DNA from 2 places in the Pseudomonas taetrolens genome. Region 1 is predicted to be linked to the other one. Evidence: predicted binding sites of a transcription regulator. Region 1 holds the regulator's gene; the other holds the start of a gene.
What was found. The regulator sigma-54, encoded in region 1, starts transcription at its own class of promoters, with help from an activator protein. The targets are predictions, from matches to a motif close to ANTGGCATNNANNTTGCTNT.
Positions count from the first base shown of each region.

Region 2: a site for sigma-54 is predicted at 4,728-4,747, ahead of flgB (flagellar basal body rod protein FlgB). Genes of this name have one in related genera too.

Region 1 is NZ_LS483370.1:3,872,296-3,888,389, reverse strand. Features, by position in the region: gene DQN55_RS18055 (YhdP family protein) at 1-573, shown strand, start outside; gene DQN55_RS18050 (carbon-nitrogen hydrolase family protein) at 598-1,446, shown strand; gene tldD (metalloprotease TldD) at 1,508-2,950, shown strand; gene yjgA (ribosome biogenesis factor YjgA) at 2,995-3,516, opposite strand; gene pmbA (metalloprotease PmbA) at 3,624-4,970, shown strand; gene DQN55_RS18030 (hypothetical protein) at 5,135-5,530, shown strand; gene DQN55_RS18025 (class II fumarate hydratase) at 5,523-6,899, shown strand; gene DQN55_RS18020 (hypothetical protein) at 6,927-7,376, shown strand; gene DQN55_RS18015 (superoxide dismutase) at 7,378-7,989, shown strand; gene DQN55_RS18010 (ZIP family metal transporter) at 8,022-8,915, shown strand; gene DQN55_RS18005 (HPr family phosphocarrier protein) at 9,059-9,331, opposite strand; gene rapZ (RNase adapter RapZ) at 9,348-10,205, opposite strand; gene ptsN (PTS IIA-like nitrogen regulatory protein PtsN) at 10,208-10,672, opposite strand; gene hpf (ribosome hibernation-promoting factor, HPF/YfiA family) at 10,685-10,993, opposite strand; gene DQN55_RS17985 (RNA polymerase factor sigma-54) at 11,070-12,563, opposite strand; gene lptB (LPS export ABC transporter ATP-binding protein) at 12,788-13,513, opposite strand; gene lptA (lipopolysaccharide transport periplasmic protein LptA) at 13,513-14,058, opposite strand; gene lptC (LPS export ABC transporter periplasmic protein LptC) at 14,045-14,617, opposite strand; gene DQN55_RS17965 (KdsC family phosphatase) at 14,626-15,150, opposite strand; gene DQN55_RS17960 (KpsF/GutQ family sugar-phosphate isomerase) at 15,150-16,094, opposite strand, start outside.
Region 2 is NZ_LS483370.1:3,505,058-3,521,151, forward strand. Features, by position in the region: gene codA (cytosine deaminase) at 1-404, shown strand, start outside; gene DQN55_RS16150 (hypothetical protein) at 562-1,602, shown strand; gene flgE (flagellar hook protein FlgE) at 1,712-3,040, opposite strand; gene DQN55_RS16160 (flagellar hook assembly protein FlgD) at 3,070-3,798, opposite strand; gene flgC (flagellar basal body rod protein FlgC) at 3,814-4,257, opposite strand; gene flgB (flagellar basal body rod protein FlgB) at 4,261-4,668, opposite strand; gene cheR (protein-glutamate O-methyltransferase CheR) at 4,908-5,735, opposite strand; gene DQN55_RS16180 (chemotaxis protein CheV) at 5,781-6,713, opposite strand; gene flgA (flagellar basal body P-ring formation chaperone FlgA) at 6,788-7,555, shown strand; gene flgM (flagellar biosynthesis anti-sigma factor FlgM) at 7,707-8,027, shown strand; gene DQN55_RS16195 (flagella synthesis protein FlgN) at 8,076-8,543, shown strand; gene DQN55_RS16200 (MFS transporter) at 8,552-9,895, opposite strand; gene DQN55_RS16205 (glutamine synthetase family protein) at 9,997-11,238, opposite strand; gene DQN55_RS16210 (histidine-type phosphatase) at 11,702-12,991, shown strand; gene DQN55_RS16215 (hypothetical protein) at 13,123-13,374, shown strand; gene DQN55_RS16220 (FadR/GntR family transcriptional regulator) at 13,418-14,179, opposite strand; gene DQN55_RS16225 (SDR family oxidoreductase) at 14,417-15,157, shown strand; gene DQN55_RS16230 (fumarylacetoacetate hydrolase family protein) at 15,210-16,058, shown strand; gene DQN55_RS16235 (L-fuconate dehydratase) at 16,073-16,094, shown strand, end outside.

The DNA.
Region 1 (16,094 bases):
AGCGTGACCAGTGAAAACTTTCACCTGGACGTCGACGGTAACTGGCCTGGTTCGCCCGCCTGGATCGGTCTCAAGCGCTTTTCCGGTACGCTGGATGCCACCTTGCGCAAAGGTCAGTTCGTTGAAGTCGATGGCAGTGCCCAGGTCTTGCGTATTTTTGGTTTGCTGAACTTCAACTCGATTGGTCGGCGCCTGCGTCTGGACTTCTCGGACTTGTTTGGCAAAGGCCTCAGTTATGACCGGGTCAAGGGTGTGCTCAATGCCAGCAGCGGTGTGTATCGCACCGGTAAGCCGATTGTAATGACCGGGCCGTCTACCAACCTGGAACTCAACGGTACGTTGAACATGCTCACTGACCAGGTAAATGCCAAACTGTTGGTGACCTTGCCGGTCACCAATAACCTGCCGATTGCGGCATTGCTGGTGGGCGCGCCTGCAGTGGGTGGCGCACTGTTTTTGCTGAACAAGCTGATTGGTGATCAGGTCTCACGTTTTGCCAGCGTGCAATACAGCATTCAAGGCCCATGGACCAATCCGAAGATCACCTTCGACAAGCCTTTCGAAAAAAAATAAGCCCGGTCTTTTGAGGAGTGCGTCATGTCTCTCGCAGTGATTCAAATGGTCAGCCAGAGCGATGTGCTGGCCAACCTGAGGCAGGCGCGGCGCTTGCTTGAAGAGGCTGCGCAGGGCGGCGCACAGCTGGCCGTGCTGCCTGAAAACTTCGCTGCCATGGGACGGCGTGATATCGCCGATATAGGCCGGGCCGAAGCATTGGGCGAAGGTCCGATCCTGCCGTGGTTGAAACAGACAGCCCGCGACCTCAAGTTATGGATAGTCGCGGGCACATTACCGCTGCCGCCGGTTGATCAGCCCATGGCCAGGGCCAACGCCTGTTCTTTGCTGGTCAACGCCGACGGGGAATGCGTTGCCCGTTATGACAAGCTGCACTTGTTCGACGTGGATGTGGCCGATAATCGTGGCCGTTACCGGGAATCGGATGACTATGCTCAAGGTGAGCAGGTGGTGGTCGCTGATACACCAGTCGGCAAGCTGGGCCTGACCGTATGCTATGACCTGCGCTTCCCTGAGCTGTACAGTGAGTTGCGGGCCGCCGGAGCCGAGTTGATTACCGCACCTTCGGCGTTTACAGCCGTGACCGGGGCGGCGCATTGGGAGGTGCTGATCCGTGCACGTGCCATCGAAACCCAGTGTTACCTGTTGGCTGCAGCCCAGGGCGGTGTTCATCCGGGGCCGCGCGAAACCTGGGGCCACGCCGCTATCATCGACCCTTGGGGCCGGATACTGGCCGGGCAGGCACAAGGCGAGGGTGTGTTGCTGGCCGAGCGTGACGCAGTTGAACAGGCGGCCATCAGAGCTCGCATGCCGGTGGTAAGTCATCGGCGCTTTTTTTCGCAGGGCGCGCAGCGACCTGCAACGCAGGACTAATTTTCAGGCCCGTGGGTTCAGCACTCAAAGATGCTGAGGCAGGGGCCAAGACGGAGTGAATATGAGCGAGTTGTTGACCTCAGTCAGCGAACACCTGTTGGCACCGGGTGGTGTCACCCTCGAAAGCCTGCAATCAGTATTGGGCGATCTGGCCGGCCCCGGGATCGATGCCGCCGATTTGTACTTTCAGGGCCAGATTTCTGAATCCTGGGCACTGGAAGATGGCATCGTCAAAGAAGGCAGCTTCAACCTCGATCAGGGTGTGGGTGTACGTGCCCAATCCGGCGAGAAAACCGGTTTCGCCTACAGCAATGCCATCACGTTAGATGCGCTGGGCCTGGCAGCCCGTGCGGCCCGCTCGATCTCCCGTGCCGGGCAACACGGCACGGTCCAGGCGTTCACCACCCAGGACGTGGCCCAGTTGTATGCGCCGGATAACCCTCTGGAAGTGATCAGCCGCGCGGAAAAAGTAGAGCTGCTCAAGCGCGTAGATGCTGCAACCCGTGCACTCGACCCGCGCATCCAGCAGGTCACCGTGAGCATGGCCGGCGTTTGGGAGCGGATTCTGGTGGCCTCCACCGACGGCGGCCTGGCGGCGGATGTTCGGCCGTTGGTGCGTTTCAACGTCAGTGTGATCGTTGAGCAGAATGGTCGTCGCGAGCGCGGCGGACATGGCGGAGGCGGGCGTACCGACTACCGTTATTTCCTCGCCGAAGACCGTGCCATGGGCTATGCCCGTGAGGCGCTGCGTCAGGCGCTGGTCAACCTGGAAGCGGTGCCGGCTCCGGCGGGTACCATGCCCGTGGTGCTGGGCTCGGGCTGGTCCGGTGTGTTATTGCACGAAGCGGTGGGTCACGGCCTGGAGGGCGACTTCAACCGCAAGGGCAGTTCGGCCTACAGCGGTCGCATGGGCGAAATGGTTGCTTCCAAACTCTGCACCATCGTCGATGACGGCACGCTGGCCGGTCGCCGAGGCTCGTTGAGTGTGGATGATGAAGGCACGCCAACCGAGTGCACCACTCTGATCGAGAACGGTGTGCTCAAGGGCTATATGCAAGACAAGCTCAACGCACGGCTGATGGGCGTGGCCCGTACCGGTAATGGTCGTCGCGAGTCGTATGCGCACCTGCCGATGCCGCGCATGACCAACACTTACATGCTCGGCGGCCAAAGTGATCCGGCAGAAATCATCGCGTCGGTGAAAAAAGGCATCTACTGCGCCAATCTGGGTGGTGGGCAGGTCGACATCACCAGCGGCAAGTTTGTGTTTTCCACCAGCGAGGCCTACCTGATCGAGGACGGCAAAATCACGCGTCCAGTCAAGGGTGCGACCCTGATTGGCAACGGGCCGGAGGCGATGAGCAAGGTGTCGATGGTCGGTAACGACCTGGCCCTGGACAGCGGCGTGGGCACATGTGGCAAGGATGGGCAGTCGGTACCGGTGGGTGTCGGTCAGCCAACGCTGAAGATAGATGCAATTACTGTAGGCGGTACGGGCGGGTGATGAGGGTCGGACGGGATGCGAGGCATCCCGTCCATGCACGAGATTTAACGCAGACCGCGTTGAGTCTCGTCCAGCCCTCGGATGTACTTGAACAATTTGCGGCTTGAAGCCGGTGCCTTGTTGTGTGCCAGCTCGTGTTTTGCCTGACGCACGATCGAACGCAATTGCTGGCGATCGGCTTCAGGGAACTCGGCGACAAACTTTTCCAGTACATCGTCATCGCCTTCGATCAGGCGGTCACGCCAGCGTTCGAGGCCGTGGAAACGTTCGTTGTATTGGCGAGAAGAGGCATCCACTTGTTCGAGCAAAGCAAGAATTTCGTCAAGCGGTTGATCGCGCATCAGCTTGCCGATGAACATCATATGGCGCTTGCGCGCAATATTGGCCGTGTGTTTTGGAGCATCTGCCAGCGCCCGGCGCAGTGCGTCGGTCAAAGGCATTTTGTTCAGCAAGTCAGGCTTGAGTGTCGTGAGACGCTCGCCCAGATCAACCAGAGCATGCAGCTCGCGTTTGACCTGCGATTTGCTTTTTTCGCCGTCGAAGGCGTCGTCGTAAGAATCAACCATGGTGGCAGTCCGCAAAGAAACGCCGCCATGATAACCAGTCGGGGGCCGCTTGTCCGGCCCGGTCGCTCGGCGGCCCTGCCGAAAACAGAATTTGAGTGGAGAAAACCATGAGTGCAGTAGAAAGCGTCGGCCCGCAGGCCCTGCCGGCACTGCAGGAGCAGGTCGAGCAAATCATCGCCGAAGCCAGGCGCCAGGGCGCCAGCGCTTGTGAAGTGGCGGTGTCGCTGGAGCAGGGGTTGTCGACTTCGGTGCGTCAGCGAGAAGTTGAGACCGTGGAATTCAACCGCGATCAAGGTTTTGGCATCACCCTCTATGTGGGCCAGCGCAAAGGCTCGGCCAGCACGTCAGCCACGGGGCCCGATGCGATCCGTGAAACCGTTGCTGCGGCGCTGGCGATTGCCAGGCACACCTCGGAAGACGAAAGCTCGGGTCTGGCTGATCCGGACCTGATGGCTCGTGATCTGAAAGATTTTGATGTTTTCCACACGTGGGACATTACCCCGGAGCAGGCCATTGAACAGGCGCTGGCCTGTGAGGCCGCTGCATTTGATGCAGATAGCCGGATCAAAAATGCCGACGGCACCACGCTCAGTACTCACCAGGGTTGCCGTGTATATGGCAACAGCAATGGATTTATCGGCGGTTCGGCGTCGACTCGCCACAGTCTGAGCTGCGTGATGATCGCTGAAGACAGCGGGCAAATGCAGCGCGATTACTGGTATGACGTGAACTGCCAGGGTGAGCTGCTGATGGATGCCGCCACCATCGGCCGGCGTGCGGCGGAGCGCGCTGCCCGCCGTTTGGGAGCCCGTCCGGTACCTACGTGTGAAGTGCCGGTGCTGTTCTCGGCGGAGTTGGCCGGCGGTCTGTTCGGCAGCTTCCTGGGGGCTATCTCGGGCGGCAACCTGTACCGCAAGTCGTCCTTCCTGCTGGATTCCATGGGCCAGCAGATTTTCCCGCAATGGCTGACGCTGGACGAGCGCCCGCACTTGATGCGCGCCCTGGGCAGCTCGTCGTTCGATAACGATGGCCTGGCAACCTACGCCAAGCCGTTCATCAAGGACGGCGAGCTGGTGTCTTATATCCTCAGCACCTACTCCGGCCGCAAGCTGGGCATGCCAAGCACCGCTAACGCGGGCGGTGTGCACAACCTGTTCGTGACCCACGGCGACGAAGACCAGGCGGCACTTATTCGCCGCATGGATCGCGGGCTGTTTGTCACTGAGCTGATGGGCAGCGGCCTGAACATGGTCACTGGCGATTATTCGCGTGGTGCTGCCGGCTTCTGGGTCGAGAATGGCGAGATCCAGTTCGCGGTTCAGGAAGTGACGATCGCTGGCAACATGCGTGACATGTTCAAACAGATCGTCGCGGTCGGGAATGACCTTGAACTGCGCAGCAATATCCGCACGGGTTCGGTGTTGATCGAGCGGATGACGGTCGCAGGCAGCTGACACCCCTGCGCGGTAATCGAGGCGTATCACCTGAAGGGTGATACGCCTTTTTTTGTGGCTGGCAAACGTCCGAAGGGGGGAGTTAGGAGGGTAGCCTTTAGCAGGCTTGTGTTGATAACGAATATCGCCTAATAATGAGACTCATTATCGAGCGAGCTTATGTCATGAGTTCTGTCTTGCATGAAGACCCGTATCTGGAAAGCTGGCGCTGGATGAGTCGCCAGATCCGTTGCGCGATGGTTCCGGACGAGCCGCGCCTGATTGCGCATTACCTGGCTGAAGGCGGCTACCTTGCCTGCTATACGGCGACTTCTCCCTGGACGATAGCCGTAACGTCCTTTCGGCTGTTGCTCGACACTGCAACGGATATTGCACTGCCCTGGCAATGGCGCAACGCGTGCCTGGATCATGCCTGGCGTCCGTTGCGTGACATCGAAACCCAAGCGCTCTGTGGCTGCCGACTTAAACGCTGGCAAAGCTTCGCCTGGCAGTTGGCAACATGCGAACTCGATCCTTCGATTTGTTTAACAGAACCGGTGCAAGGATTTCCTGATGAGTAACACTCGTATCGAACGTGACAGCATGGGCGAATTGCATGTGCCTGAAGCAGCGCTGTATGGCGCTCAAACCCAGCGTGCAGTGATCAACTTCCCGATCAGCCATCAACGCATGCCTGGTCAATTCATTCGCGCGCTGATCCTGGCCAAGGCAGCTGCTGCCAGGGCCAACGTGGAACTGGGACAAATCAGCGAGGCGCAGGGCCAGGCCATTGAAGAGGCTACGCAGATTCTGCTGGCCGGCGACTTCATGGAACACTTCCCGGTGGATATTTTCCAGACCGGTTCCGGCACCAGTTCCAACATGAACGCTAATGAAGTGATTGCCACCCTGGCCACGCGTGTACTGGGTGAGCTGGTCAATCCCAACGATCATGTCAATTGCGGGCAAAGCAGTAACGACATCATCCCGACCACTATTCATGTGAGTGCAGCCTTGGGCTTGCATGAACAATTATTGCCGGCCTTGACGCACCTGGTGCAGGTGATCGAGCACAAGGCCGGGCAGGTGCACGTCTACGTCAAGACTGGCCGCACCCACTTGATGGACGCTATGCCCGTGCGCATGAGCCAGGTCCTCAACGGCTGGGCGCAGCAACTCAAGGCCAACATCGGGCATTTGCAGGACTTGCAGCCTGCGCTGCAATCGCTGGCCCAGGGTGGCACGGCGGTGGGCACCGGTATCAATGCACACCCGCAGTTTGCCGGGTTGTTCAGCCAGCAGCTCAGCACCTTGACCGGGGTCATCTTCACGCCTGGCAAAGACCTGTTTGCCTTGATTGGTTCACAGGACACCGCGGTGTCGGTCTCGGGGCAGCTCAAGGCCACGGCCGTGTCGTTGATGAAGATCGCCAACGACCTGCGCTGGATGAACTCCGGCCCGTTGGCAGGTCTGGGCGAAATCGAGCTCGAGGCCTTGCAGCCGGGCTCTTCCATCATGCCGGGCAAGGTCAATCCGGTGATTCCTGAAGCCACGGCGATGGTTGCAGCGCAGGTTATCGGTAATGACGCGGTCATTACCGTGGCCGGCCAGTCGGGCAACTTCGAGTTGAACGTGATGCTGCCGGTCATCGCCCAGAATCTGCTAAGCAGCATTGAGTTGCTGGCCAACGCCAGCCGTCTGCTGGCCGACAAAGCCATCAGCAGCTTCAAGGTCAACGAGGGAAAGCTCAAGGAGGCGTTGTCGCGCAATCCGATTCTGGTGACTGCGCTGAATCCGATCATTGGCTATCAAAAAGCCGCTGAAATTGCCAAGGCTGCCTATCAGCAAGGGCGCCCGGTGATTGATGTGGCCCAGGAATACACCGACCTGCCACGCAGCCAGCTTGAGGTTCTGCTGGATCCCGAGAAGCTGACAGCCGGCGGTATTTAACGCATCGACACTGCTTTGGAGGCGCACATGGAACACTGGAAACGCACGATCGAAAGAGCCAATCGCTGTTTCGCCGAGGGCGAGCTGGTTGATGCGCGAGAACATTACTTGCAGGCGCTTGCTTTGGCGCAGGTGCTGTTCGAACGCTGGAGTGATGCCGATGAAGCCGTCGCCGCGTGTGTGATTTCCCATCACAACCTGGCGGATCTGCACTTGCGCTTGAATCAGCCGGAGGAGAGTGTCGAGTACTTGTGTGCGATTCATCAGCGTTTGTTGCAGACCCTTCAGAACCCCCGACTGGCGCCGGCATTGCGTGAAGCAGCACTGCGCCAGAGCAGCAAAACCTATGTTGAATTGTTGAATTTCATCAGCGAGCACGGCGAATACCCGCGCACCAGTCTTTTGCTCAAACGCAACGTGGCACAGTCCTGCCACGAATTCTCAACGGTCAGTGGCCATCACCCGGGAGTCCATTGAAATGACTTACACCTTGCCAGTCTTGCCTTATGCCTATGACGCGCTTGAGCCGCATATCGATGCGCAGACCATGGAAATTCACTACACCAAGCATCATCAGACCTATATCAATAACCTCAATGCCGCTGTCGAAGGCACCGAGTGGGCGCAATGGCCTGTCGAGAAACTGGTCGCCAGTGTTCATCAGCTGCCCGAGCAACTGCGTGCCGCCGTGATCAATCAAGGTGGCGGGCATGCCAACCATTCGCTGTTTTGGGAGGTCATGAGCCCTGCGGGCGGAGGGCAGCCTGAAGGCGTATTGGCCAGGGCCATCGATGAGCAACTGGGTGGGCTGGAATCGTTCAAGGAGAACTTCACCAAGGCGGCCTTGACCCGTTTTGGCAGCGGCTGGGCATGGTTGTGCGTGACTCCGCAAAAAAAACTGGTGATCGAAAGCAGTGGCAACCAGGACAGTCCTCTGATGAACGGTAATACACCGATTCTGGGGTTGGATGTGTGGGAGCATGCCTACTATCTGCGCTATCAAAATCGTCGCCCCGAATACATCAATGCGTTCTACAGTGTGATCAATTGGCCAGAAGTGGCGCGTCGTTATCAGGCTGCGATGGCCTGAGCCAAGCCTACTCAAAAGGATTCAGGCGGATTATGGGCACGCAAATATTAGCGGTCGGCGGTGTACGGATGTTTCGTTATGCCCTGGGCTCGCTCTTGCTGTTGGCGGGCACGGCCTTGTTGGTTGCAAAGGGGCTGGTCTGGCTGGATCTTGAGCCGCGGATGTTGCGCGCGCTTCAGGGCGGTGCGCTCTGTGCGCTGGGAACGGCACTCGGGGCGGTACCGGTGCTGGTGATACGCAAAATGCCGATGGCTGTCAGCGATACGTTGCTGGGCTTCGGCGCGGGCGTCATGCTGGCTGCCACCGCCTTTTCGTTGATCGTTCCAGGCATTGCAGCCGCTGAAAATCTGGGGCTGTCATCCTGGGCCTCAAGCGGGCTGGTCAGTGCGGGTATCCAGCTGGGGGCGTTTTTTCTGTTCCTGGTGGATCTCAAGGTGTCCGGGGCCGGACCGCAAGGGTTGAGCAGTCGCCCGGGCGAACCTGTTATTGCCCCGCGTATCTGGTTGTTCGTGATTGCCATTGTGGCGCACAACATTCCGGAAGGTATGGCAGTCGGGGTTTCGGCGGGTGGCGGCATGCCTGATGCCGATAGCCTGGCCATGGGGATTGCGCTTCAGGATGTTCCGGAAGGGCTGGTGATCGCGTTGGTTCTGGCGGGCGCAGGGATGTCGCGGGTGAGGGCCTTCCTGGTGGGCGCGGCGTCAGGTCTGGTTGAGCCTGTGTTTGCGGTGCTGTGCGCATGGCTGGTAAACCTTGCCCAGGTGCTGTTGCCCTTGGGCCTGGCCCTGGCGGCAGGTGCTATGTTGCTGGTGGTGACTCAGGAGGTCATCCCTGAGTCGCGTCGCAACGGGCACGAAAAGCTGGCCAGTCTGGGGTTGTGTGTCGGGTTCTGTCTGATGATGGTGATGGACACTGCATTGGGGTAGGGGAAAGCCGGCTATATGATCTGAACCTGCACGGGCAATCGGACGACGTTCGATTGCTCGAGCAGATTTCAAAATCACTGCGATTCAGCCACTGCACGGGATCATCGCGAGCAAGCTCGCTCCTGCAGAGATCGTTTCAGTGATTACTCGCCTTCATCGAAGTAGTTGTTGATCAATGTCACCAGCGCTTCCAGCGCTTCCTGCTCTTGCTCACCTTCAGTCTTGAGATGAATGGTAGTCCCTTTGCCAGCAGCGAGCATCATCATTGCCATGATGCTCTTACCGTCGACCATGGATTCCGGCGAGCGGCCTGCCTGGATCTGGCAGGGGTATTTCCCGGCGATGCCCACGAACTTGGCGGATGCACGAGCATGCAAGCCCAGTTTGTTGATGATTTCTATTTCCAGAGCAGGCATCGCGGGTTAAATCCTTTCAAGTAAGGTCGCGGTGGCGAACCTGGACGTTCTTCAGAGTTTTTTGCAGGCACTTGCCGAGTCGTTCGGTCAGGTAGACAGAGCGGTGATGACCGCCCGTGCAGCCGATGCCAATGGTGACATAGGCGCGGTTGCTGGCGGCAAAACGCGGCAGCCACTTGAGCAGATAGCTGGAGATGTCCTGGAACATCTCTTCGACATCCGGTTGGGCTGCCAGGTAGTCGACGACGGGCTGGTCCAGCCCGGATTGTTCTCGCAGTTCGGGTTTCCAATACGGGTTGGGCAGGCACCGCACATCAAACACCAGGTCGGCGTCCACCGGCATCCCGCGCTTGAAGCCGAACGACTCCACCAAAAAGGCAGTACCGGCTTCTGGTTTGTTCAGCAGGCGCAACTTGATCGTGTCGCGCAACTGATACAGGTTGAGGTTGGTGGTGTTGATGGTGAGATCAGCAAGGTCGACAATCGGCCCCAGCAGTTGCGTCTCGTCGCGGATCGCTTCGGCCAAAGAGCGGCTGGCACTGCTCAGCGGGTGACGTCTGCGGGTTTCCGAGAACCGCTTGAACAAGGTTTCTTCGTCGGCATCCAGATACAGCACATCGCACTGGATATGCCGACTGCGCACCTCTTCAAGCAATTGCGGAAAACGCGATAAATGGCTCGGCAGGTTTCGCGCATCAATCGATACGGCCACCAGCGGCTGTGCCAGCTCGGTGTGAATCAGCGCACGCTCCGCCAGCTCCGGCAACAAGCCGGCAGGCAAGTTGTCGATGCAATAGAAACCGTTGTCTTCAAGGACGGCGAGGGCAGTGCTTTTACCGGAGCCGGAGCGTCCGCTGACAATAACTAAGCGCATGATTAATGACCGTTCTGTACGTCCAGAACAACCTGATACAGCGCTTCGTTGCTGGATGCGGCGCGCAGCTTCTCGCGCACGTCTTTACGATCGAGCATGCTGGCGATCTGCCGGAGCAGTTCCAGATGTGCATCGGTTGCCGCTTCAGGTACCAGCAAAACGAAGAGCAGGTCGACCGGCGCGCCATCGATGGCGTCGAAATCTATAGGGGCGTCGAGGTGCAGCAAGGCGCTGACTGGCGACTTGCAGCCCTTGAGGCGGCAATGGGGGATTGCAATTCCGTTACCAAAACCGGTGGAGCCGAGTTTTTCACGGGCAATAAGGCTCTCGAAAACATCCTGCATTTCGAGATCAGGCACTTCGCGACTGATCAGGTTGGCAATTTGTTCGAGTGCGCGCTTTTTACTGCCGCCCGGCGCGTTCACGAGGGAACGGCCGGGGGTCAGGATATTTTCAAGTCGAATCATGGGTAGGGAGTATTAACGACCGGTCGCGCCCTGGAGCAGGCTTTGGGTCTTTTCCTTATGCTTTTTCAGTTGGCGATCAAGCTTGTCAGTGAGCAGGTCAATTGCCGCATACATGTCGTCATGCTCGGCATTGGCAACGACTTCCCCTCCATGGATATGCAGAGTGGCTTCGATTTTCTGTTTCAGTTTTTCGACCGCCATCGTCACCTGTACGTTGGTAATCTTGTCGAAGTGGCGTTCCAGTCGGTCGAGTTTTTCGCCGATGTAAGCGCGCAGCGGTTCGGTGACTTCCAGTTGGTGTCCACTGATGTTGACTTGCATACAGTTTCTCCTTTTGATGCCATTGCATAAAGTGGCAGGCTGAGCAGCCTGCCACTGAAACGCTGTAACCCGTGGCTTACATCAAACGCTTGCGTTCGCTCGAAGGCGCGATTCCCAGGGATTCGCGATACTTGGCGACGGTGCGACGGGCGACCTGAATACCTTGTGCCTCCAGTAAACCAGCGATCTTGCTGTCACTCAACGGCTTTTTCTGATTTTCAGCGGCAACCAGTTTTTTGATGATGGCACGGATCGCGGTGGACGAGCATTCGCCGCCTTCGGAAGTGCTGACATGGCTGGAGAAAAAGTACTTCAACTCATAAATACCGCGCGGGGTATGCATGAATTTTTGTGTGGTAACCCGAGAGATCGTGGATTCGTGCATGCCTACGGCTTCGGCAATGTCATGCAGCACCAAAGGCTTCATGGCCTCGTCGCCGTACTCCAGGAAGCCGCGCTGATGTTCGACGATTTGGGTCGCCACTTTCATCAGGGTTTCGTTGCGGCTCTGCAGGCTTTTGATGAACCAGCGTGCTTCCTGTAGTTGATTGCGCATAAACGTGTTGTCGGCACTGGTGTCGGCACGGCGGACGAAACCGGCATATTGCGGGTTGACGCGCAAGCGTGGCACGGACTCCTGGTTGAGCTCCACCAGCCAGCGTTCGTTATCTTTGCGCACGATAACGTCAGGTACCACGTACTCGGCTTCGCTGGACTCGATTTGTGAGCCCGGGCGCGGATTAAGGCTTTGTACCAGCTCGATGACCTGGCGCAGCTCGTCTTCCTTGAGCTTCATGCGACGCATCAACTGGCTGTAGTCGCGAGCGCCGAGCAGGTCGATGTAGTCGGTGACCAGGCGCTTGGCTTCGTTCAGCCAAGGTGTTTTGGCAGGCAGCTGACGCAATTGCAGCAGCAGGCATTCGCCTAGGCTGCGTGCACCGATACCGGCGGGTTCGAATTGCTGGATGCGGTGCAGGACAGCTTCGATTTCATCGAGCTCGATGTCCAGCTCCGGGTCGAACGCTTCGAGGATTTCTTCGAGTGTTTCGTCGAGATAGCCCTGGTTGTTGATGCAGTCGATGAGCGTCACACCGATCAGTCGGTCAGTGTCGGACATCGGTACAAGGTTCAATTGCCACAGCAAGTGGCTCTGCAGGCTTTCACCGGCAGAGGTGCGGGTGGTGAAGTCCCACTCGTCATCGTCATTGCTTGGCAGGCTGCTGGCGCTGGTCTGATAAACGTCTTCCCAGGCGGTGTCGACAGGCAGCTCGTTGGGAATGCGGTCATTCCATTCGCCTTCCTCGAGGTTGTCCACGGTAGGGGCGGATTCCTGGTAGGAAGGCTCCTGAATATCGTTGTTGGGTTTTTGCTCGATGTTGTCGGCCATAGGGTCCGAATTGTCGAAGTCTTCGCCTTCTTCCTGGCGTTCGAGCATCGGATTGGATTCCAGGGCCTCCTGGATTTCCTGTTGCAGGTCCAGGGTCGACAATTGGAGCAGGCGTATGGCTTGTTGCAGCTGAGGTGTCATTGTCAGCTGCTGGCCCATTCTCAGGACTAGCGATGGTTTCATGGCAGGGGCTTTACACCTTATTCGCCGGCGCACATGGCGCCATCCACTACAAGGGCGCGGAAGCGCCAAACATAAGCAAATTATATGCCTGAAACCGCTGTGTTTGCCTAGGGGCGTTCTTAATTAGTTTCCGTTGCCCCGGGAAACGGCTGAGCGCTTGTGGAATAAAACGTCGTTGGATGTTTTATTTGTCAGCGCTCCAGGAGTTTCCACCATTCCTGCGATTACAGGCGGAACTCGTGACCGAGGTAAACTTCTCTCACCAATTCGTTGGCAAGAATCGTTTCAGCATCACCTTCAGCGATCAATTGACCGTCGTTGACGATATACGCAGTTTCGCAGATGTCGAGGGTTTCACGGACGTTGTGATCGGTGATCAGCACGCCAATACCCTTGGCCTTCAGATGATGGATGATTTGCTTGATGTCACCTACGGAAATGGGGTCAACGCCTGCAAAGGGTTCATCGAGCAGGATGAACTTGGGGGCAGTGGCCAGTGCGCGGGCAATTTCGACCCGGCGGCGTTCGCCCCCAGACAGGCTCATGCCCAGGTTTTCGCGGATGTGGTTGATGTGGAATTCCTGCAGCAGGCTTTCCAGTTCCTGGCGACGACCTGCCTTGTCCAGCTCCTTGCGCGTTTCGAGGATTGCCATGATGTTGTCGGCAACCGACAGCTTGCGAAAGATCGAAGCTTCCTGCGGCAAGTAACCGATACCGGCACGTGCGCGACCGTGCATGGGTTGATGGCTGACGTCGAGGTCGTCGATCAGCACGCGACCCTGATCGGCCTGGACCAGGCCGACAATCATGTAGAAACACGTGGTCTTGCCCGCACCGTTAGGACCGAGCAAGCCGACGATTTGCCCGCTGTCGATCGACAGGCTGACATCTCGTACCACCTGGCGGCTCTTGTAGCTTTTAGCCAAATGCTGGGCTTTCAGAGTTGCCATTACTGGGCCTTCTGTTGGTCGGTTTTTTTCTTCGGCTGGATCACCATGTCGATGCGCGGACGTGGAGCGGTGACGCTGCTGCCATTGGCGCGACCGGCATTGGCGACCTGTTTCACCGTGTCGTAGACGATTTTCTCGCCTTCGGTGGTGTTGCCGTCGTTAATGACCTTGGCCCTGTCGATCAGCACGATGCGGTTTTGCGGCGCATGGTACTGAATGGTCACGGCATACGCCTGAACCGGTTTGGGATCAGATTCTTTTTGCAGCTGCTCGAAGTAGGCAAGATTGCCCACCGACGTCACTACGTCAATTTCTCCCGCCGCGTTGCGGGTGATAGTGACGGTGTTGCCGGTGATTTTCATCGAGCCCTGAGTGATGATCACATCACCCTTGTAGGTAGCGACGCCTTGTTTGTCATCCAGCTGTGCTTCATTGGCCTGGATGCGGATAGGCTGTTCGTTATCGTTCGGCAGAGCCCAGGCGCTCGCGCTTCCCAGTGCTGCGCTCAGGCTGAGCAATAAAGGGAGGGTTTTAACGAGACTCATACTGTCCTCTTACGTTGGACAGCAGGTCCATCCTGCCGTCTTTCAAATATGCTTTCATTCCCTTGCCAGTTGTAACGCCGCCAGCGCCGTCGATTCTAACGGCTTGCTGGGTCTGCGCATATTGCTTCTGGGGGAATACAGTCATGCGGCTACTGGTAATAACCGTTGTGCGTTTTTTTTCGTCGGTCCGGGCGATGCGTACCGAGTCAATCAACTCAACCTCGCTGCCGTCCGGGTTGACTTCGCCGCGTTCGCTCTGGACGTGCCACGGGTACGCTGTACCGCGATACATCTGCAGGTCGGGCTTGGTCAGTAAAGAGACCTCTGAAGCCTTTACGTGTTCAACCTTGTCGGCGGTCATTTCGTACTGCAGTTTACCGTCCGGCAGGTACTGAAGGCTGCGGGCGTTCAGGGCGTAATAATCGATGGCAGATTCATCGACAGCCACTACAGGGGTGTCGAGAAAGCGTCCGGGGCTGATATTCCAATAGCCAACGGCTGCGAACAGCGCAGCAATGACTGCGAATAACAGGATGTTACGAATCTTTTTGCTCAGCATAGGAAGCTCTATAGGTAGGCGGCGTTGGCTGCGTCCAGGCGGCCTTGGGCGCGCAGGATCAGCTCGCAGAATTCGCGGGCGGCACCTTCACCGCCACGCGCCAGGGTCACGCCATGAGCATGTTCGCGAACGAAGCTGGCCGCATTGGCAACGGCCATTCCCAGACCGACACGACGGATAACCGGCAGGTCAGGCAAATCATCGCCCAGATAGGCGACCTGTTCATAGTTTAGGTTGAGTTGGCCGAGAAGCTCGTTCAATACGACCAATTTATCTTCCCGGCCCTGATACAGGTACGGGATGCCCAGATTCTGTGCGCGGCGTTCAACCACAGGGGTTTTACGGCCGCTGATAATCGCGGTTTGAACCCCGGCGGCCATCAGCATCTTTATGCCTTGGCCATCGAAGGTGCTGAAGGTTTTGAATTCGCTGCCATCTTCAAGGAAATAGAGACGCCCGTCGGTCAAGACGCCGTCAACGTCGAAAATGGCAAGCTTGATGCCTTTGCCGCGCTGGAGCAGGTCGAGGGTCATCACATGACTCCTGCGCGAAGTAAATCGTGCATGTTCAAGGCGCCGACCGGTCGCTCTTCCTTGTCGATAACCACCAGTGCGCTGATTTTATGGTCTTCCATGATCTTCAAGGCTTCAGCTGCCAGCATGTCGGCCCTGGCGGTTTTGCCGTGGGGTGTCATGACCGAGTCAATGGTTGCGTTGCGGATATCGATCTGACGGTCCAGTGTGCGGCGCAGGTCACCGTCGGTGAAGATTCCGGCCAGGCGGCCATCTTCATCAATGACGACGGTCATGCCGAGGCCCTTGTGGGTCATTTCCATCAACGCGTCTTTAAGTAATGTGCCACGTACTACCTGGGGGAGTTCTTCGCCACTGTGCATGACATTCTCGACTTTCAGCAGCAAGCGTCGGCCGAGAGCGCCGCCCGGGTGCGAGAAAGCGAAGTCTTCGGCAGTAAAGCCCCGGGCTTCAAGCAATGCAATCGCCAGGGCATCACCCAGTACCAATGCTGCGGTGGTCGAAGAGGTGGGGGCCAGGTTCAGCGGGCAAGCCTCTTGGGCCACGCGGGCATCGAGTTTGACATCGGCAGCCTTGGCCAGGGGTGAGTCCGGGTTGCCGGTCATGCAGATCAGCGGGATGCCCAAGCGTTTGATCAGGGGCAGCAGGGTGACGATTTCGGTGGTCGAGCCGGAGTTCGACAACGCGAGAATGATGTCACCGCGCGCAATCATGCCCATGTCGCCATGACTGGCTTCAGCGGGATGGACGAAAAAAGCCGTGGTGCCGGTGCTGGCCAGAGTGGCGGCAATTTTGCGTCCGATATGCCCGGATTTGCCCATGCCTACAACGACTACCCGGCCCTTGCTTGCCAAAATCATCTCGCAGGCGCGTACGAAATCAGCGTCGATATGAGGCAGCAAACCTTTTACGGCTTCCAGCTCGAGGCGGATGGTACGTTGGGC
Region 2 (16,094 bases), 370 kb from region 1:
GCCGTTTCGACAGCTACCCCAAACGCCGGGGCGTCACTCGTGTCGCCGAACTGGATCGTGCCGGAATGAACGTCTGCTTTGGCCAGGACTCGATCAAGGACCCGTGGTATCCACTGGGCAACGGCAACATTCTGCGGGTGCTGGATGCCGGATTGCACATCTGCCACATGATGGGGTTTGACGACCTGGCACGTAGCCTGGACCTGGTCACGGACAACAGCGCGCGAACCCTCAACCTCGGAGAGCGCTACGGCATTGCCGTGGGTCGCCCGGCGAATCTGCTGGTGCTGGACGCAGAGAGCGACTACGAAGCGGTACGCCGCCAGGCCAAGGCACGGGTGTCGATCCGCGGGGGCAAGGTGTTGATGACGCGCATACCGGAACAGGTTGAATTCAATGGCTGATTGAGCTGCCGCGAGACGACGCCCCGCCTCCCTCACCGGTTCATGACGGTCACCGGGAAGGCCATTGTGGTTGATGGTCAAGTGATACGGCATAATGCCCACCTGCCAAAAACCCGACTCGGGGCGCCCCTCGCACTCTATGGATAAGCATGCACGTATGGATAGCCATCAATTGTTGTATCTGCTCTACGGCGGTAATGAAGTGTACCGTCAGGAAGCCAGGTTCAGCATACTGACTGCGCTTCGAGAGCAGCGCATACCGGGTAGCTTCACGATCAGCGTAATGACTGACGAACCTCAGGCGTTTGATGGCTGGCCCGTCAATGTCATCCCCCTGACCACCGCCATGCTGGCCGACTGGAAAGGCGCCAACGGCTACACCCACAGACGCAAGGCCTGCGCCATCGCTGCCGGGGTCAAGCTCGCGGACAAAACCATTTTCGTCGACACCGATACGGTCTTTTTCAAAGACCCAGCCACTCTCTTTGAGCGCATCAACGATCATCAGTATTTGATGGATCAATTTGAGTGGACCTGGCGTGAGGCTGCCAAACGTCCTGTTTATCAGCGTTTTGCAGCCGATCTCGTGGCCCGGGGCAAAGCCCCCGCAGACACCCTGAAACTCTACAACAGCGGTATCTGCGGGATCACCCGCGCCAACACCGGACTGATGGACGCCGTGATCGCCTTGATCGATGAATGGGCGGACCATGGCAGTACCCTGCATACCATCGAACAGATCGCGGTCTCGTTCATGATGGGAGACTCGAAGGTGGTCACCGCCCGTGACTGCGTAAATCACTACTACGCCAAAAAACGCTATCACCATGCGATGAACAAAGGCTTTTTTGAGACGTATGGCGAGCAGTACCGCAGCGACCTGCCACAACTGTCGGCAACAGTGCCGGTATTCTTCCCCGGACCGGGGCTGGTGGCACGAACACTGGCCAAAGTCCGCCTTTTGTCAGTCGCCAAACCCCTGCGTCCGGCAGCCAAGATGATCATCTATGGTCAGGCCATCTCGCCCCCCGATTACCTCGAAGCGCATTGCCGCCATGCCCTGTGGAACAGAGCGATCGAATTGATGCAGCAAAAAAACGCCACACCACTGGCCATCGAGCAGGTGATCAATGTCTGTGTCCCGACTGCCCGCCAACCCGAGTTCAAGGCATTGCTGGCGCAACGCACGGCCCTGTGAGGGGCCCCGGCTCACCCGGAGAGCGGGCACATGATCGCCCTCGGTACTGCCTCAAAAACCACAAAGCCCCGACGTGTGAGCGCCGGGGCTTTGTGTTGCATCACCGCTATCAGGTCATCTGAATGATGGTCTGCATGATGGTGCTTTGGGTCGAAATGGTTTTGGCGTTGGCCTGGTAGTTGCTCTGCGCCTTGATCAGGTCAACCAGCTCATTGGTCAGGTTGACGTTGGAGTCTTCCAGCGAGTTCGAGGCAATGGCGCCCAGCGAGCCGATCTTGGGCACGTCATAACCGGCCTGGCCCGAGGCGTAGGTTTCTTTCCAGGCGGTGCCGCCCGCCGGCTGCAAACCTTGCTCATTGGTGAAACTGGCCAGGGATATCTGGCCAATGGCGCGGCTTTGGTTGTTGCTGAAGTTGGCGAACATCACCCCTGAACCGTCGATGGTCAGATTGTTGATCTGGCCAGTGGCGTAGCCGTCCTGAGTCGGCGGGTTACGCGAGGTGTCGGTGTTGTACTGGGTGGTTTTGGTCATGTCGATGCCAATCCCGGTCCCGTTGGCCGCTGCTCCGTTGGAGACCCACTGGCCGTTGACCGTAGCGCCCGGCATCCAGTCCGCCACAGTCAGGGTGCTGCTGACAATGGGGTCCTCGCCGGCAACCGGACTTGGCGTCGAGACGCTCGACAGCGCACCGGCCGAATCAAACTCCAGGATCGAAGCGATCGGAGTCTTGGCATTTTCACCGGTCACCGGAGAGCCATCCGGATTGCGTCCGTCGATCAAGGTGTAGGTTTTCCAGGTATTGGAATCGGTTTTCACCATGTACTGATCCATCGGGTGCGGGTTGCCCTGGGTGTCGTAGACGATGGTGTTGAATTTTTTACTGTAGCTGGAGAGCTCGGCAGGATTAAAAGGGTTAAGCGTCTGATCGATCACTTCAGAATTGGAATTGAGGTTGATCGTCGAGTCAACTGAACTGCTCGCCTTGGGCGCAAGGTTAGAGGTGTCGATACGCAAGTCCGTCAGTTCGCCGTTGACGATCTTGCCGTTCGCATCCACGCCGTAGCCTTGCAAGCGCGAAGTGCCGTCGGTACTGGTCACGTAGCCATCTTTGTCAGACTTGAATGTACCGGCGCGGGTGTAGCTGAGGGAGCCGTTGTCGCTCAGGACGAAGAACCCGCTGCCTTGAATGCCCATGTCCAGCAGGTTGCCGGTGTTGTTGATCGCACCCTGGCCAAAATTTTGCGACACGTTGGCCAGGTTGACGCCACTGCCAATGGTCTTGCTGCCCACGCCCAGCTTGCTGGCCGAGTAGACATCGGCGAACTCTGCGCGGGATGCCTTGAAGCCGGTGGTCGCGACGTTGGCGATGTTGTTGCCGGTAACGTCGAGTTGTTTGTTCGCCGCATAGAGGCCGCTAAGGCCGATATTGAATGACATGTTTCTCTCCTTGAGGCGTATGAGTCGGCTTAGAGGCCAATGGTCTGGACTTTGGAAATACCAATGCTGCCCAGACCCGCGAGGTTGAGCATGATCTCGCCACCGGTCTTGCTCAGGGTCACGCTGTTTACCGTGGCTGGCAGGTAAGTCGTCAGCGCCGTGGTGCCGGTGTCGGTTTTGCTCGAGGCGGTAAAGGTGTAGTTGCCCTTGTCCAGCAACAGGCCATCGTCGTCCATGCCATCCCAGGTGAAGTCCACACTGCCGGCTTTTTGCGTGCCCAGCTCAAGGGTCCTGACCACTTCGCCGTCAGCGTTGGTAATGCTGATGACCGGCCTGGAGTCCGCGTCTGCCACCACGACCGTGCCATTGAAAGGTTTGTCGCTCGTGGGGTCGACGTAGGCTTCGCCGGTTTGCACGATCACCGAGCGGCCCACCAGCGACGAGGCCTGCAAGGCCTGCGAAGACTGGAAGTTGCCGGAAATGGCGTTGACCGAATCGTTCAGCGTCGTGATCCCTTCCAGGCTGCTGAACTGTGCCAGCTGTGCCACGAATGCGGTGTTGTCCTGCGGATCCAGCGGGTTCTGGTTTTTCAGCTGGGTGACCAGCAATTGCAGGAACGCGTCCTTGCCCAGCGCCGAACCGCTGCCGGAAACCGCTTTGGAAGCAGCGGCCAGACTGGTGTCTGTGGTCTTGGCCTGGGCAGAGTTGGCGAGCACCTGATTCAAGGTCGGGCCGCTGGTGGAATCGGTCACACTCATTTACGTCGCCCCTTATCACTGACCGAGGGTCAGGACCTTCTGCATCATGGTTTTGGCGGTGTTCATCATTTCAGCGTTGGTCTGGAACGAACGACTGGCGGAAATCATGTCGGCCATTTCTTCCACCACATTGACGTTGGGGTAATACACATAGCCCTTGGCGTCGGCAGAAGGATGGTTAGGCTCGTAACGGGCTTCAAGGGTGCTCTGGTCTTCGACCACCCCCAGAACCTGCACGCCTTGGCCGGCAGCGTCCTGGTTCTGGAACAGCGACTCTCCGGTTGCGCTTTGCGCCCCCTGGAACATCGTGGCAAACACCGGGTGACGCGCACGGTACGTCTGGTCAATGCTCGAAGACACGGTTTCGGCGTTGGCGATGTTGCTGGCAACGGTATTCAGACGCGTGGTCTGAGCACTCATGGCGCTACCGGCAATATTGAACACACTGGCTAGAGACATGAATTACTCCCCGCGCAGGGCTGACATAAGCCCTTTGAATTTGCTGTTGAGCAGGGTGAAGCTGGCCTGGAAGTTGACCGCATTCTCTGCGTAACTGGACTGTTCCAGCTGGGCGTCCACGGTGTTTTGGTCAATCGAGGGTTGCATCGGCGTGCGATACAGCAACGACTCATCGCTGCCGCTCAGGCCTTGGGCTTCGATATGGCGGGTATTGGTCTTGTTCAGGGCAAAACTGCCGTTCTGGTTTTTATCGTTCTGCGCGGCAAGCACAGAAGCAAAATCCAGATCCCGGGCTTTGTAGTTCGGGGTGTCGGCGTTGGCGATATTGTTCGCCAGTACTTCGGCGCGCTGGGCGCGAAAACCCAGGGCTTGCTCATGGATACCGAGCGCTTTATCGAAGCTGATGCTCATGTCGAAAAACCTTTGTGGGCTGACCTGAGAGATAGGTTCAGGTTTTACATAGGTTGATCAGAGCAAGTGCCGTGCCAGTTTTCACATCGCCGTATTTCAAGGCCTGGCCGGGGGAATTGAAGGCGGCAATGCCAGAAAAGCGGCAATGGATGTCCGCTGACTGCCGCTTTTCTGCCGCTTTTAATCAGCGTTCTCTGTGCAGGAGCGAGCTTGCTCGCGCCTGCAAAGGATGGCGTTGATTACTTGGCCTGGTAAATAATCCCCGGGCTGCACTGGATCATCTGGTAATGATCGGGCAAGCCGTTGAGCGCTTCTGAGGCACCCAAAAACAGATATCCCCCCGGTTTCAGGGTGCTGTGAATACGCAGCAGGATGTCTTTTTTGACCTCGGCCGAGAAGTAGATCAGGACGTTGCGGCAGAACACCACGTCAAATTTGCCAAAGCCGGCGTAGCTGTCCAGCAAGTTGAAAGAGCGAAACTCGACACGGTTTTTGATCGGCGCCTTGAGCACCCAGCGCCCAGGACCCTTGGGGTCGAAATAACGCTGCAAACGCTCCTGGGACAAACCGCGGCCAATCGCCAGGTTGTCGTACTCACCGGTTTTGCACGTCGAGAGCATCGAGGCCGACAGGTCGGTGGCCATGATTTGCACCCCCGCCCGCAACTGCCCCAGATTGCTGCGCTCGAACTCGTCGATGGTCATCGACAGTGAAAACGGTTCCTGGCCAGACGAACACGCCGCCGACCAGATGCGCAAGCGTTGACCCGGGCTAGCCTTGATCAGCTCGGGCAGGACTTTGTTCTTTAGCACTTCGAAGGGATAGGTATCCCGAAACCACAGGGTTTCGTTGGTGGTCATGGCATCGACCACCTGCTCGCGCAGCCCGCTGCGCGGCTGGCTCTGAATCCGCTGAATCAGCTCGCCCAGCGACTTGATACCTTGCTGCTCCATCATCTTGTTGAGACGGCTGGAGACCAGGTACTGTTTGTTTTCACCCAGCAAAATGCCACAGGCTTTTTCCAGGAAAACCCGGAACTGTTCAAAATCCAAATTAGCCGTCGACAAATGATCCCGCCTCTTAAATCGTGTTGACCGCCAGGGGCTGCGCCCCTAGCTAAGGTCTGATGCTTTGATCCGGTCAACTACCCGGGATGCCAGGTCATCAGGTCGAAACTTGGCCAAAAAGTCATCGGCACCGACTTTTTTGACCATTGCCTGATTGAAGACCCCGGACAACGAAGTATGCAGAATGATGTGCAGGTTGTGCATGCGTGGATCGTTCCGGATCTCGGCAGTCAAGGTATAGCCGTCCATTTCCGGCATTTCGATGTCCGAGATCATCATCAAGAATTCCTCAGACGGATCCTTGCCCTCTTCTACCAGCTTGCGCAAGTAGTTCAAGGCCTGGCGTCCGTCGTTGAGCGACACCACCTCAACACCCACCGTTTGCAGGCAACGGCTCACCTGTTTGCGCGCCACCGACGAATCGTCGACCGTCAGCACCCGCAATGCGATCGCCTTGCTCTGGATATCGACATCCACCACTCCTTGGGAAATGGTTTCAGACGAGGGTGAAACCTCAGCCAGAACCTTTTCAACATCGATGATCTCGACCAGTTGATCGTCCATCCGGGTCACCGCCGTCAGGTAATGGTCGCGCCCGGTGCCCTTGGGTGGCGGATGAATATCCTCCCAGTTCATATTGACGATCCGTTCGACCGATCGAACCAGAAACCCCTGGGTCCGGGTGTTGTACTCCGTGATGATAACGAACGGGTTGCTCTGGTCTTTCAACGCACCGAACCCGGTGGCCATGGCCAGATCAAGAATCGGAATGGTCGTTCCGCGAATACTCGCCACGCCACACACCACCGGATTGGACTTGGGCATGACCGTCAATGTCGGGCACTGCAGCACCTCCCGCACCTTGAATACGTTGATCCCGTAAAGCTGCGGCCCATCCAGACGAAACAACAACAGCTCCAGGCGGTTTTGACCCACCAGTTGAGTGCGCTGGTTAACCGCATCCATCACCCCAGCCATACTCAGATCCTCTTAAAACTTTAAGTTGCGGCGCAAAGCCCGCGAAACGGCACGGGCTTTGCTATTTATCCGGCATGAACGCAAAAACGACAAAATCCTGCCACTGGCCACTCATGCACTCTGTGTACCGTGGCCTGGGCATCGTGACGGCTGCGGGCCTGTTGGGCGCTGGCACTCAGGCCCACGCCGACGCTTTTACATCGCCTGATCAGCTTATCGGCGTGACCCAGGGCTTTCTTGAATTTGCCGTCGAAGACTATCTCGCCACTCGTCAGACAGAAGGCCGCTACGAGATACAGGTCAACACTCTGGACCCGCGCCTGCGCCTGGCCCACTGCGACAAGGAATTGACAGCCAGCCTCGAAAGTCCGGCGCAACCCATGGGTCGCGTGACCGTACGCATCCGCTGTGACGGCCTCTCGCCCTGGACCATCTTCGTGCCGGCCCAGGTCAAACTGTTCCGCGAGGTGGTCACGGTGGCCCACCCGCTCAAGCGCGGCATGTTGATCGACTACGCCGATGTCACCCTGCGCGAGCGGGATATCAGCCAGATCAATCAGGGGTATTTGACTGCCGTCGAGCTGGCGGTGGGGCAAAAACTGTTGCGGCCCATGGTGACCGATCAGGTCTTGACCCTCACCCACCTGGAACAGGCAGCGGCCGTACGCAAGGGCGATCAGGTCGTGATCAATGCCCGCAGCGGCACGTTAAGTGTCAAAATGCCCGGCGAAGCCCTGTCCGATGGCGGCCTCAGCGAGCAGATCCGGGTTCGTAACCTGAACTCCAAACGCGTGATCCGGGCGCGAATCATCGCACCGGGGCAAGTTGAGGTAGCCTTGTAGGAAAGTTGGCGTCAGTCTCGCTGCTTTCCTACACTGTGACTTGACGCAGATCAGTACCCGTCGGCGCCGACCTATGATTAATCGAGCCTAAAGTTTTCCCGGGTATGGCCGAAAACATGGCAAGCGTCCAAATACCCAGAGGTTTTGCATCATGGTCATCGACTTCAGTCGTCTTAACAGCGCACCGCCTTTAACCGGCAGTACGCGCAGCAGCAACCATCAGGAAGCAGGCAGCGCCACGCAAGCGGCCCCTGCACCCAGCCCTGAGCAAGCCAGCGCTCCGAGCGGGGAATCGGTTCGACTGAGCCCCGAAGCTCAACAGTTGCAGAAAATCGGCGACGCGTTGCGTGAACAACCGGCAGTCGACAGCAGTCGTGTGGCCGAACTGAAACAAGCCATCGCCGATGGCAGCTATAAAGTCGACAGCCAACGGGTCGCCGGCAAACTGCTTGAAATGGAAGCCCAGCGCTAGCCCCACGGCCAGTGCAGGCTTTTGGACGCTTAACTCCCAGAGCCCAGCATGCACGACACCCAATTACTGCAATTGATCAACGACGACCTGGCACCGGCCGAGCAACTGCTTGGCCTGCTGCAGGACGAGCACATCGCCCTCAAGGGCCGCGACATGCAGGTGCTGGAAAAGATTCTGGCGCGTAAACAATCGTTGATCATTTTGCTTGAGCAACATGGCCGCAGACGCAGCGAGATTCTGGCGGGCCTCGGCCTGACCACCAACCGCAGCGGCCTCGAAAGCCTTGCCAGCCACTCAAGCGTGGGTCAGCAGTTGCTCAGCCAGAGCGATGCCCTGAATCACCTGCTGGCTCAATGCCAAGCCGCCAACGTGCTGAACGGGCAATCGATCCAGACCCAGCAGGCAATCACTGCCAATCAGTTGCGCATCCTGCATGGCGGCGAAGCCCCGACGCTGTATGACGCACGAGGCTCGACGTCGATGCTCAGCAAACCTCGCGCCTATAGCCAGGTTTGAAGCCCGGCCTACACGCGCTCTGACGCGTCCGGATCGGGCTCTGGCCCGACCGTTTCACTGTCTGGTTCCGGCTCTGGTTCCGGCTCGATGTTATCCACCATCTGGTCTTGCACCACTTGCTCATCCACACGCGGGTCGAGCGCGGCAACCAGCGGCGAACTGGACATGCTGTCGGGCATGGCCACGTGATGCAGCGGAGCGTCGTCGACCTGGTGCAGGTTAGTGACTGCATTCGGGCGAATGCGCCATACCAGAGTCAGACTGGCCACGCTGAAAAACGCGTACAGCATCTGGCTCCCCCATACCTTCATCAATACGCCCGCGACCAATGGCCCGATGCTTGCGCCGATGCCGTAGGTCACCAGCAACATCGCGGTCAACGACACGCGGCGCTCCGGCTCAATGTGGTCATTGGCGAAAGCCACCGCCAGCGGATAGATGCAAAACTGCACCAGTGCGCTCAGGCCACCGGCCACGAACAGCACTTCAAGCGGTACCGCCGGCAAGATCGCCAGCGGCAACGAGGCTATTGCCAGCAGGAAGGCGAAGATACGAATCAGCAGCGGCCGGTCATAGCGGTCCGACAACCAGCCCAGTGGCCATTGAGCCACCAGCCCGGCGAAAATGCAGCAGCCCATGTACAAACCGACCAGCTCGGTAGAGAGCCCTTGCTGAGCGGCATACAGCGGTGCCAGGCCGTAGAACGCACCGACCAGCAAGCCGGCGCCCAGCACCGCAATCAACGATTGCGGTACGCGCTTCATGAAGAACTTCGGGTCCATCGGCGCCGGGTGCAAGGGCGCCGGGTGAATGCGCCGGGTCATCGCCACAGGCACCAGGCACAGGGCAAAACACAGCGCCACCAGCATCAGCAGCTCAAGCCCCAGCGCCGGGTGAACCACCAGAATCAGTTGCCCCAGCACCAGGCCCAGGTAGGACGCAATCATGTACAGGCTGAAGACCACGCCACGCTGCTTGGCATCAGCCTGCTCATTGAGCCAGCTTTCGATGACCATGTACTGGCACATCATCCCCAGCCCCACGATCACCCGCAGCAGCAGCCATAGAGGCAACCAGTCGGTCAGTCCGTGACACAGCACTGCGGCACCGACGATGCCGGCGCACGTGGCGTAGGCGCGGATATGTCCGACCCGGGCGATCAGCCGATGGCCAATCTTGCCGCCCAGCACCAGACCAAAATAGTTGGCCGCCATCAAGGCACCGACCCACAGGCCGTCGACATTGTCTGCCGCCAGCCGCAGTGCCAGATAGGTACTCAAAAGCCCCGAGCCGATCAACATCATCAGCGAGGCAAAATATAACGCTCGAAAAGACTTCCAGATTTGGCGCATGGCTTTACGTGCGGCTCCTTGTGCGAGCAGTCAGCCAGTAAACGATAGCTGACTGCCACGGGTTCAAACAGTAAAGCCTGAGCCGTTATCCGTCTGAACGATTAAGCCTGAGCCGCCAGTACGCGACGCTCCCAGGGCGTGATTTCATCATAGAAGCTTGTGAGTTCAAGGGTTTTGGTCGCGACGTAGCCTTCAATGAAGTCTTTGCCGAACAACGCTTTTGCCAAGTCACTGCGTTTGAGACGCTCGAGGGCGGCATGCAACGTACATGGCAAGGACAACGCCTCGGGCACTTCGAACTGACCCTGAATGGCCGCGGTCGATTCCAACTCATGCTCGATACCATGCAAACCCGCCGCCAGACTGGCCGCAATCGCCAGGTACGGGTTAGCGTCAGCGCCCGGCAAGCGGTTTTCGACCCGCCGCGCCACAGGCGAGCTGGCAGGTATGCGCAGACCGGCCGCGCGATTATCGTGGGACCAGCACGCATTGTTCGGAGATGCATACGGGTGACACAGGCGCTGATACGAATTGACGTTCGGTGCAAACAACGCGGTGAAGTCTGCCATGCCGGCCTGCTGCCCGCCGATAAAGTGCCGGAATGTCGCAGTCGGCTGCCCCGCCTCGTCGCTGAAGACATTGCGTCCGCTGCCCAGTTCTACCACGCTTTGGTGAATGTGCATCGAACTGCCAGCCGTGTGTGCCAGCGGCTTGGCCATGCAGACCACGGTCAGGCCGTGCTTGAGGGCAACTTCCTTGAGCAGGTGCTTGAACAAAAAGGTCTGGTCGGCAATCAGCAGCGGATCGCCGTGCAGCAGGTTGATCTCGAACTGGCTGACGCCCATCTCGTGCATGAAGGTGTCACGCGGCAAGCCCAATGCCGCCATGCCGGCATACACTTCGTTGAAAAATGGGCGCAGGCCGTTATTGGAGCTGATGCTGAAGGCCGAGAAACCGTCCTCACGACGACCATCGAGCCCCAGAGGCGGACGGAACGGCTGGGTCGGGTCGGTGTTGGGCGCAAAGACAAAGAACTCAAGCTCGGTCGCCACGACCGGCGCCAGCCCGCGTGCAGCATAACGCGCGATCACGGCCTTCAATTGAGCGCGGGTCGACAGGCTCGAGCCCTCGCCAGTCAGCTCATCCGCATCACAGATCGCCAACGCCCGTGGCGGCTCGCTCCAGGGCAAAACATGAATGTGCGCCGGGTCTGGCACCAGAGCCAGGTCGCCATCATCGCTGCCGTAAAAACGTGATTCGGGATAACCGCCCATGATGCATTGCAGCAATACGCCACGGGCCATCTGCAGGCGTCGTCCCTCGAGGAATCCCTCGGCGGTCATCACTTTGCCCCGCGGGACGCCATTCAAATCGGGGGTTACACATTCAATCTCATCAATGCCGGTCAGTCGCTGCGCGAGAGAGCCCTGGCCATCGGTCGTCATGACACTTTCCTTGTTGTTGTACAGGCCGCGAACGGCGACCCGTACAAAATACGCACCACCTGTTCGAGATTTCAAGCGAGTCCCGCACAAAATCCGCTCTTCCCCTGATCAGCCGGTGTCGATCGCCGGCTGTCGATGACCTCATGGGTCATGTTATTTCCTCTCTCCAGACCCAACATGTCTACATACGACACTCACTTGATCACCGACTCCACTGCCGTCCATTGAGCGAACAGATGAAATCTTCGAGCGGCACAATTTGCCGTCTAGACTCAACGACGCGTGTGTCCAGGAAGACCCGGCAGGCCAAACCTGCGCCATGTTGCCAAAAGGGAAAACCATGAATCGATCTGTGTTCACAATGCCCCGTCTTTGCGCCAGCCTGATCCTGGCCGGTATGTTCACCCCGATGACGCTTGCCCAAACCACCAGCAGCGAGGCTTACGTGCTGGATAAAGTGGTCCAGGTCAGCCGCCACGGGGTGCGACCGCCGACTGAGTCCAATGAAAAACTGCTGACGGCCGTGACACAACGGCAATGGCCAACGTGGCTGGTGCCTTTTGGCAACCTCACGGGTCATGGCTACACCGGTGCGGTTGAAATGGGCCGCTACCGTGGCGACGTGCTGCGCAACGCCGGTCTCATCCCTCAAGGCTGCCCGGACGCCGGACAGCTACTGGCGCACTCCAGCCCCATGCAGCGCACCAAAGCCACTGCACAGGCCTTGCTCGATGGAATGTTCCCGGGCTGCGGCTTCCAGCCAACCTATGTCAGGGGTTCCCAGGACGCCTTGTTTCAGGCCAATGAAATGAAGTTTGCCGCCCTTGATCCGGAAAAAGCCAAGGCGGGCATCCTCAAAGCACTGGGTGGCAGTGTCGAAGCCGCCCAGGCCCGCTATAAGCCCTACGAAGACAAGCTCAGGGCCGTGGCCTGCCTGCCCGACGCCGATTGTCCGTACGGTAAGCAAGCCTGGACGCTGGAAGAAAACGCCAAGGGCCGTTTTTCGATCAAGGGCCTGAGCGCCGGTGCCAACATGGGCGAAGTGTTCCGCCTGGAATACAGCCAGGGCCTGCCGCTGGATAAAGTCGCGTTCGGCCATGCCCGTAGCGCAGCCGAAGTCTCTAGCCTGATGGTGCTGACCAAAGCCAAATATGATTTCGTCAACGACATCCCCTACATCGCCAGCCGCGGCGCGTCCGAGTTGATGAACCAGATCTCGCTGGAACTCAAGCAAGGCACCCCGCTGGCCAGCACGCGCACTGAAAGCACCCCGCCCGATGTACCGCTGATGCTGCTGGTCGCCCACGACACCAACATCTCGTACCTGCGTACCATGCTCGGGTTCAACTGGAAGCAAGGGGATTACATCGACAACAACATCCCGCCCGTGGGGACGCTGCAGTTTGAACGTTACAAGGAAGTCAAAACCGGTGAATACTTTTTGCGCATCGGCTTTGAGGCCCAGTCGATGGATCAGATTCGCAACCTGATCACGCTGAGCGAAACCGCAAAACCCTACCGCACGGACTTCGCAAGCAGCAAGGACTGCCGCACGACGAGCCTCGGCCTGCTCTGCCCCCTCAAAGACGCGATCTCAACCGTTGATAAAAATATCGACCCGACAGCGCTGACGCCTTACACCTTTCAGTAAGCCTGTGCCCCATAAACGCCCTGCCCGCACCCGGCAGGCGTTTACACCAGTAGATACCCTGCAGTGACGTGAGATACATTGAAACGGCTTGTCATCAAAACAACAGCCCGTCATCTCACAAAGGGTGCCTCTTGAATACCAATCAAAAACTGAGAACGTTCGACCTGATTCGCGAAGCCGTACTGCCTGAGTATCGCGACCGCGTTAATGACTACCTGAGCCTCTACGAAGACGCGCTGCACGATGAACCGGCACAGCCTGAACACGTGCATGCCATCGCCCATCAACTCAGAGGCTACTTGCGCGGCCTGAACACCACCCGGGTGCTGGGTATGGCCGACTGGGAAGAGCTGGACCGCCGTGTGACCGAGTCCTGGCTGTGACGCCTGCGCCCGCTCCGGTGAACGGCCTGACTCACTGCGGGGTTTATTGAGCGTTACGGCTGAAGATCCGGATCACTTCATCCAGATGCTCGGCCATTGCCTGTCGCGCCGCTTCGGGGTCGTGCTGCTCGAGGGCCTGCAGCACACGCCGGTGCTCATCTTCGGAGCGATGAGGCATATCGCCCGAGGTGTAGTGACTTTGCAAACGCTGGAACATGCTGCCGTAACGATGCCCCAACAGGTGCTGAATCATCAGGGCGTACGCCGGGTTGTCCGATGCCTGCGCAATGCGGATATGGAACAGCCGATCACCGGGATGCGTGTGGGAGCCTTCGCGGTTGTCGCGGGTATTACGCTCGAACGCCTCGCGAATGCCCGCCAGTTCTTCGTCGCTGGCATTCACCGCCGCCAATGCCGCGGCTTCCGGCTCGATCAGGCGACGAGCTTGAAGTAACGCAAAGGGCGGGATCTCGGCACTGAAGTCGACTTCAATGCCCAGCTCCGGGTCCAGCTCTTTCCACTGATCACGGGTGGCTTGGGCCATTACGGGCTCGTCGGAGACTGCCCTCATGGGCGGTTCACACACCAGCACCCCATTCCCGACGCGTACATCCACCAGCCCGATTACTTCCAGAGCGATCATGGCTTCTCGTACCGAGGCTCGACTCACACCCAGTAATTTGGCCAACTCGCGTTCTGCGGGCAAGCGGCTGCCCGGTGGGAACTCGCCGCTGTCGATCAGTGCTCGCAGCTGATCAGCGATCTGCCGGTAAAGTCTTTGGTTATCAATAACTTGAAATGGCATTGTGGAATTAGCCCTGGTGTTGACAGCGGTCTACGAGCCGTTCTCGAGAAAAAAGACGCTTGTTGAGACGTGAGGTGCATGCTACAAAAGGCTCAATGGCCTGACCATTGAACGACTAACGTAATGCGATCATAGCAAACCTTATCCCGTTCATTGCCTGGTTTTGCCATTCACTGCGTCACCAATGGCCTGACCATTGGGCCAAATAACAATAATGAACATCGTCAGGGAGCCCCCATGAATCTTTCCGGCAAACGCGTGCTGATCACCGCAGCCGCTCAAGGCATAGGTCAAGCCACTGTACAGGCCTATCTCGCCGCAGGCGCCGAAGTCTTCGCCGCCGACATCAATGCAAGCGCACTCGAAGCCCTTGAAGGGGCGCACAAACATCAGCTGGACGTTACCGACGCAGCCGCCATCGAGCGCCTGGCCGCACAACTGGGCCCACTGGATGTGCTGTTCAACTGCGCGGGCGTCGTGCACAGCGGCAACATTCTCGAATGCAGCGAAACAGACTGGTCCTTTGCCCTGGACCTTAACGTCACGGCCATGTACCGCATGATCCGCGCATTTCTGCCGGGGATGCTGAGCAACGGCGGCGGCTCGATCATCAACATGGCCTCGGTCGCCTCCAGCGTCAAAGGCGTGCCCAACCGTTTTGCCTACTGCGCCAGCAAAGGTGCGGTGATCGGCCTGACTCGCTCGGTGGCCGCTGATTTTGTCAGCCAGAACATCCGCTGCAACGCCATTTGCCCCGGTACGGTGGACTCCCCCTCTCTGCGTCAACGCATCAGCGAGCAAGCATTGCGCGAAGGTCGCCATGTCGATGAGGTATATGCCGCCTTTGCCGCACGCCAGCCCATGGGCCGCATTGGTACCGCCGAAGAGATCGCGCAATTGGCGCTGTACCTGGGGTCGAGTGCCAGCGGTTTCACCACCGGCACGGCACAAATCATCGATGGCGGCTGGAGCAACTGATCCAGCGGCTACAGGTTTTATTGCACTCTCATTATTTGACCAAGGAACTCATATGAAACTGCTGCGCTACGGTGAAAAAGGCCAGGAACGTCCCGCCCTGCTCGATAACAACGGCCAACTGCGTGATTTGTCCGCAGTGGTCACTGATATCGCAGGCGACACGCTAAGCCCGCAAAGCATTGCCCGCCTGCAAGCTATCGACCCCTCCACCCTGCCACGGGTTGAAGGCTCGCCACGTATCGGCGCCTGCGTCGGTCAGGTTGGAAAGTTCATTTGCATCGGCCTCAACTATGCCGATCACGCCGCCGAAACCGGAGCCGCCATTCCTGCCGAACCGGTGGTGTTCAACAAATGGACCAGCGCGATCGTCGGCCCGAATGACGACATTGAAATCCCGCGCAATTCCCGCAAAACCGACTGGGAAGTCGAGCTGGGCGTGGTGATCGGCAAAGGCGGCCGCTACATCAGTGAAAGCGATGCGCTTGAGCACGTGGCCGGTTATTGCGTGATCAACGACGTGTCCGAACGCGAGTTCCAGCTGGAGCTGGGTGGCACCTGGGACAAGGGCAAAGGCTGCGATACCTTTGGCCCGCTCGGCCCATGGCTGGTGACCCGAGATGAAATCGCCGACCCGCACCAGCTCGACCTGTGGCTGGAAGTGGATGGCAAGCGTTATCAGAACGGCAACACCCGAACCATGATTTTCCAGATCCCGAAAATCGTCAGCTACCTCAGCCAGTTCATGAGCCTGCAACCCGGTGACGTGATCTCCACCGGCACACCGCCCGGGGTTGGCCTGGGTATCAAGCCCGAGCCGGTTTACCTGCGCGCCGGCCAGCACATCCGCCTGGGCATCAGCGGGCTGGGCGAGCAACAGCAACGTACCGTAGATGCCGACTGACAGGGAGAGCCACCATGACCACTATTACTGCTGTTC